2 linked regions of the Parashewanella spongiae genome follow. The protein of the gene in region 1 interacts with the protein of each later gene in a pairwise test. Links are inferred from orthologs where the notes say so. Each region holds a gene or a part of one and is shown in the gene's direction. Other genes may lie near its edges.

The links.
Region 2: the proteins of topA (region 1) and E2I05_RS00090 interact in binary tests that used the Escherichia coli proteins (3 or more experiments, as listed by UniProt). The link is inferred for Parashewanella spongiae from one-to-one orthologs.

Annotation. Positions count from the first base shown.
Region 1 is NZ_CP037952.1:1,735,294-1,738,823, forward strand. The notes cover bases 250-3,448. They hold topA (type I DNA topoisomerase), read left to right. Parts: upstream 250-599; coding sequence 600-3,248; downstream 3,249-3,448. Other genes in these bases: astB (N-succinylarginine dihydrolase), read right to left, coding at 250-268; E2I05_RS06695 (phosphatidylinositol-specific phospholipase C), read right to left, coding at 3,318-3,448. Outside these bases: more of astB, read right to left, coding at 1-249; more of E2I05_RS06695, read right to left, coding at 3,449-3,530. UniProt on the Escherichia coli protein: Releases the supercoiling and torsional tension of DNA, which is introduced during the DNA replication and transcription, by transiently cleaving and rejoining one strand of the DNA duplex.
Region 2 is NZ_CP037952.1:27,375-30,668, forward strand. The notes cover bases 328-3,290. They hold E2I05_RS00090 (YigZ family protein), read left to right. Parts: upstream 328-1,478; coding sequence 1,479-2,102; downstream 2,103-3,290. Other genes in these bases: pepQ (Xaa-Pro dipeptidase), read left to right, coding at 328-1,472; E2I05_RS00095 (TrkH family potassium uptake protein), read left to right, coding at 2,503-3,290. Outside these bases: more of pepQ, read left to right, coding at 153-327; more of E2I05_RS00095, read left to right, coding at 3,291-3,294.

The DNA of each region.
Region 1 (3,530 bases):
GCGCACTTTTTAAAACTTGTGCATCTGTACCGGTAAAACCGATACGACGAAGTGTTGTCAGATCTGGGCGTTCTTGCGGAGCTAACATTCCTTGAACCATTCCCATCTCTGCCAGAGACTTGGCTTTTTTTAAGCCTTGTTTCGCGGCGGCTTTTGGGTTTGAGGCTTGAGCAGCATTATTAAACGAGGCAACATTACCAAAAGACAAACCAGCGTAGTTGTGAGTCGGGCCAACTAGCCCGTCAAAATTCGCTTCAAAATGCTTCATTACATATCCTTCTAAGATGAGATATCTGATTAAGCTCAAATAGGGTATTGAGATGTCGGCCAGTATACATAAGCTAAATGGCATCTCAAGTAGTCAAATTTGTAACATCTACATAAATAGGGTAATAATTGCATAACTATTATGACTAAGATGGTAAATACTGAGATATTAGGTTTTAATAGCGCAATATTATTTTTTGAACTTTATAAGCTTTTGCTTAAAAAGTGACTGGCTGACTCTATTATCTTGGATTGTGACTTGAAACTGAAGCCACAACCCTCTATATATGGAGCCAATTTATCTTCACCAGCATTTTGGCGTATATCAAACTATGGGAAAATCGCTAGTTATTGTCGAATCACCGGCTAAAGCCAAGACGATTAATAAGTATCTTGGTAAGGACTTTATTGTTAAGTCGAGTGTGGGACATATTCGAGATCTACCAACATCTTCCTCTGCTAAAGGAAGCAGTAGCTCCACTAAAACAGCTGCAGAAGTCCGTAAAATGGCTCCTGAAGAAAAAGCTAAGTATAAGAGTGAGCGTGATAAGAAAGCTCTAGTGGCTCGTATGGGCGTTGACCCTGATCGTGGCTGGAAAGCGAAGTATCAAATCCTACAAGGCAAAGAAAAAGTTGTTAAAGAGCTACAGACTTTGGCTGAATCAGCTGATCATGTCTATCTCGCAACGGATTTGGATAGAGAAGGAGAGGCGATTGCATGGCACCTTCAACAAGTCATAGGTGGAGATGAGTCGCGTTACCAACGTGTTGTTTTTAACGAAATCACTAAGACCGCAATCCAAGATGCTTTTAGTAAGCCATCTGAGCTGGATACCAACATGGTTAATGCTCAACAAGCACGTCGATTTTTAGACCGAGTGGTTGGTTTTATGGTGTCACCATTGCTATGGAAAAAAGTAGCACGTGGTTTGTCAGCTGGTCGAGTTCAATCCGTTGCAGTACGTCTTGTTGTTGAACGAGAAGCAGAAATCAAAGCTTTTGTGCCAGAAGAATACTGGGACGTATTTGCTGATCTTCATACGAGATCGAATGAATCATTGAAGCTTGAAGTGACAAAGTTTCGAGGTTCAGCTTTTAAGCCTGTAACTCAAGCAGAAGCTCAAGTTGCTGTAGATGCATTGTCTTCAACGCAATATAGCGTTATAGCTCGCGAGACTAAAGGCACAAAAAGTAAGCCTTCAGCGCCATATATTACTTCTACTTTGCAACAAGCAGCCAGTACACGTTTAGGTTTTGGCGTTAAGAAAACCATGATGTTGGCTCAACGCTTATATGAAGCTGGTCATATTACTTATATGCGAACTGACTCAACCAATTTAAGTAAAGAAGCCGTTGACAGTGCTCGTGAAATGATTGGCAAAGAATTTGGCCAAGCGTATTTACCAGAGCAGGCAATAAGGTATGGCAGCAAACAGGGGGCACAAGAAGCTCATGAAGCCATTAGACCTTCAAATGTTGGTTTAGAAGCTGCCTTTATGAATGATATGGAGCGCGACGCACAGAGGCTTTACGAGTTAATATGGCGTCAGTTCGTCGCATGTCAAATGACATCTGCACAGTATGATGCAACAAAACTTACGGTAAAAGCGGGTGATTATGAGCTTAAAGCCAATGGCCGTACACTCAAGTTTGATGGTTGGACACGTGTTCAGCCAGCATTAAAAAAGAAAAATGAAGAAGAAAGTGATTTACCTTTGCTGGCAACAGGTGATCCGCTTTTATTAGATTCCATTATCCCAACTCAACATTTTACCAAACCGACAGCACGCTTTAGTGAAGCCTCTTTGGTGAAAGAGCTTGAAAAGCGTGGTATCGGTCGACCGTCGACTTATGCAACTATTATTTCGACTATTCAAGATCGTGGTTACGTAAAAGTTGAAAATCGTCGATTTTATGCTGAAAAAATGGGTGAGATTGTCAGTGAACGTTTAGTTAATAGTTTTTCAAATCTAATGAGTTATGACTTTACCGCTGAAATGGAGCAAACATTAGATGATGTTGCTCATGGCGAATTAGATTGGAAAAAAGTGCTTGATGGCTTCTATAAGGGTTTTACTGGTCAACTAGAACAAGCAGAGAAAGATCCCGATGATGGCGGTATGCGCCCAAATGATATGGTTATCACTGATATTGAATGTAAAACTTGTCAGCGGCCAATGGGGATTCGTACGGGGTCAACTGGTGTATTCTTAGGGTGTTCAGGTTACGCTTTACCGCCAAAAGAGCGTTGTAAAACAACAATGAACTTGACGCCTGGTGAAGAAGCTATCAGCGACGATAATGAAACTGCTGAGACCGACGCGCTTAGAGCTATGCATCGTTGTGGTGTATGTGGCACAGCAATGGACAGCTACCTCATCGACGAAACCCGAAAACTTCACGTTTGTGGTCAGAACCCAAGTTGTGAAGGTTATGAAGTAGAAAAAGGTAACTTTAAAATCAAAGGTTATGACGGTCCACTGCTTGAGTGTGATCGATGTGGGCATAACATGGAATTGAAGAATGGCCGCTTTGGTAAATACTTCGGTTGTACTAATGATGATTGTAAAAATACTCGTAAGCTGTTGAAAAGCGGTGAAGCGGCACCACCCAAAGAAGATCCAATCTTCTTGCCTGAATTGAAGTGTACTAAGTCTGATGCGCATTTTGTTTTGCGTGATGGTGCTGCGGGAATATTTTTAGCGGCCAGTACCTTCCCTAAATCTCGTGAAACACGTGCCCCACTTGTTGAAGAGCTTGTGCATTATCGGGATTTGTTATGGGATAAATACAGCTTTTTAGCTGACGCTCCTGTAGAAGATGATAAAGGTAATAAGACTGTTGTTAAGTTTAGCCGTAAGACTAAAGAGCAGTATGTTGTAGGTGAAGCTGAAGGCAAAGTGACTGGCTTTGTTGCTAAGTACATCGATGGCAAATGGGTGGTTGAATCTAAAGTCAAAGTTAAAGTTAAAAAGAAATAATTAGCTTAAAAATGAGCAGGATATGGTTATCTGATACGAAAGCTATGAATAGAAATGTTCATAGCTTTTTTAATCGTCGCATGAAAGCTTTTGAAATAAGTGAGTATAGAAATATGCCCTCGCAAAAGGATTAGTGTAAATGATACTACTGATCAATCCATCACCAGGAAAGTCAGCCGCAATAATACCAACATAGCTAGGATTATACTTCTGTATATACTGTTTGGTGAGTACATTTGTACCTTCAAATGCAATCGAACAAATTCCAATGAAACATGATAT
Region 2 (3,294 bases), 1.7 Mb from region 1 along the record:
AAGGTGCAACTTTTAGTTTACACGGGATAAACAAATAAGAAATTACTGGGTGTCGAGTTCACTGTCCTGAATTGATTGAAATGGTAGATTTTTAATGAGCTATGGTAGAATCGTTAAAAATAACTCATTGCTAAAAATGAAGGGACTTACTAATGGATCGATTCGGCCAGCACTATCAGCAACACATTAATGAACTTAATCATCGTTGTGCTGAAATTTGTCAACGCGAACAACTTGCTGGGCTTGTGATTCACTCAGGACAGGTACATCGTCAATTCCTTGATGATATGGATTACCCGTTTAAAGTCAATCCGCATTTTAAAGCTTGGTTACCGCTGATTGATAATCCAAATTGTTGGTTAGTGGTTGATGGAGTATCAAAACCGAAATTGATCTTCTATCGTCCTGTTGATTTTTGGCACAAAGTGTCTGATGTACCGATGAGCTATTGGCGTGATTGTTTTGAAATTGTTATGTTAACTCAAGTGGATAAAGTGGCGCAGTTACTCCCGCAAGATCTGACTCATTGGGCGTACATCGGTGAGCACTTAGATGTGGCAAACGTTCTGGGCATTCAACATCGCAACCCTGAAGCAGTCATGCAATATTTGCATTTTCATCGGTCATTTAAAACAGCTTATGAACTGGACTGTTTGCGAGAAGCAAACCGAATTGCGGTGACTGGTCATCACGTGGCCAAACAGGCATTTTTTGATGGTGGCAGTGAATTTGATATTCAATTAGAGTACTTAGCCGCGATTGGGCAATCGGAAAACCAAGCTCCTTACAGCAGTATTATTGCCATTAACGAAAACAGTGCGATACTGCACTATATGGTTCAATCTCATCAGAAACCGCAACAAAAACACTCATTTTTGATTGACGCTGGCGCCAATTGTAACGGGTATGCTTCAGATATTAGTCGAACTTACAGTGCTGAGAAAAACCTATTCAGTGATGTGATTGCAGGAATGGATGCTTTGCAGCAAGAGATCATCAATATGATGCGCCCAGGGGTAAGCTATGTTGATTTACACCTTGCAACACACCAAAAACTGGCTCAATTAATGATTAACTTTGATATTGCGACGGGAACTGTTGAAAGCTTGGTTTCTCAAGGTATCACTAAAGCATTTTTCCCACATGGTTTAGGTCATATGCTTGGGTTGCAAGTCCATGATGTAGCTGGCTTCGCCCATGATGAACGTGGTACTCACATTGCGTCGCCAAAAGAACATCCTTTCTTACGCTGCACTCGTACTTTAGTTGAAAATCAAGTCCTTACTGTCGAACCTGGATTCTATATTATCGATTCATTGCTCAATGAGTTAAAGCAAGACGATCGGGGGCATCAGCTTAACTGGATTATTATTAACCAGTTAAAACCTTTTGGTGGGATCCGGATTGAAGATGATGTGATCATTCATCAAGATAGAGTTGAAAACATGACCCGTGATTGTGGCTTACAGTAATTATTGATGAACGTACCATTAGACAGTTATTTGATTCTTGCAAAGCCATTTACGATAGAAGAAGAAATCAAAAAGAGTCGATTTATTACCGTGTTATTTCCATGCCAATCTGAAAGTGACTTAAAGTTGGCACTTACCAACTTGCGGACTGGATACCCTGATGCAAGGCACTATTGCTATGCCTTTGTTGCTGGACAGCCTGACGACACGGTTCATTGTGGTTCTACCGATGATGGCGAGCCTTCTGGGAGTGCGGGTCGCCCCATGCTATCTGTGCTTCAAGGCAGTAATATTGGTGAGATAGGTGTTGTTGTGATCCGTTATTTTGGTGGAACCAAGCTCGGAGTTGGAGGGTTAGTTCGAGCTTATTCTGGTGGCATAAAGCGGAGTTTACCTCAGCTTGAATTAGTCAGGAAACAAATAAGAGTGCGAGCAACGATAGTGTGTGATTATGCTCAGTTGGGTGATGTAGAGTATTTGCTGAAACGGTTTGATGGGGTTATCGTAGATAAATCATTTACCGCACAAGTCAAACTTGTGGCTGAAATTCCCGTATCGACTAAAAAGGCCATTGCCGATGAGTTGGCAACATTGACCCAAGGCAGACTTGCGTTTCAATTTGTGGATTAATACCAATTATAGTAATTAAATGCTCAACTCAGAGCTATGTATGTGCTCAAAGTGCAATCGAAATTGATGAAGGCATAGTTGTTACCGACATACAAAACTGTCGTTATTACATTGCTACGTCAAGACAATTTTGAGTAGTATTCTTTATAAACAAAAATGAGCACATACAAGCTCCCGAAGGGCAAGGCTAAATGGTTCCATTACTGTGTTGCAAGCACTTGAATTATCTCGACAAAAGCACGAAGTGCGTTGAACGCCAGTTTCGTATGGCGGCCGTAGGGAATATAGTACTTCGAGCTTGTGCCTTGTACTGAAACCCTTTAGCTCTTGCTGAGTGAGAGATTAATTACTGTAATTGGTATAATAACTTTTAGACCAAAGGATTGATGAATATCGCCCCATGCAATATCGCACAATAATAAGAATAACGGGCCTATTAATGGGTCTTTTTTCTATGACCATGCTACCACCTGCATTAGTCGCTATCTTATACAGTGATGGTGGTGGGATCGCATTTTTTCAAGCTTTTGTCGTCAGTTTGTTTTTAGGCTTCAGTTTGTGGTATCCCAACCGGCAGTATCGAGCGGAGCTTCGAACCCGTGAAGGCTTTTTAATCGTGGTTTTGTTTTGGACTGTGCTTGGCTCCATAGGTGCATTGCCTTTTGTGTTTGCCAGCGAGCCTCAAATGAGTTGGACAGACAGTTTTTTTGAGTCTTTTTCTGCCTTAACCACTACGGGCGCAACGGTCATCACTGGGCTTGATCATCTTCCTAAGGCGATTTTATTTTACCGACATTTGCTGCAATGGTTGGGCGGTATGGGGATCATTGTCCTCGCTGTTGCTATTTTACCTGTACTCGGTATCGGTGGAATGCAGTTGTATCGAGCTGAAATTCCAGGCCCAGTAAAAGACAGCAAAATGACCCCAAGAATAGCAGAAACGGCCAAAGCACTTTGGTATATTTATTTATTATTAACCATCTCATGCGCGACGGCTTTTTGGTTTGCGGGGATGGATGTGTTTGATGCTATTTGTCATTCATTTTCAACCATTGCCATTGGTGGGTTTTCAACTCATGACGCCAGCATTGGTTACTTTAATAGTCCTGTAATTAATCTAATATGTGTGTTTTTCCTGCTTATTTCAGCGGTTAATTTCAGCTTACATTTTGCTGCATTCAGTCGTCGTGGT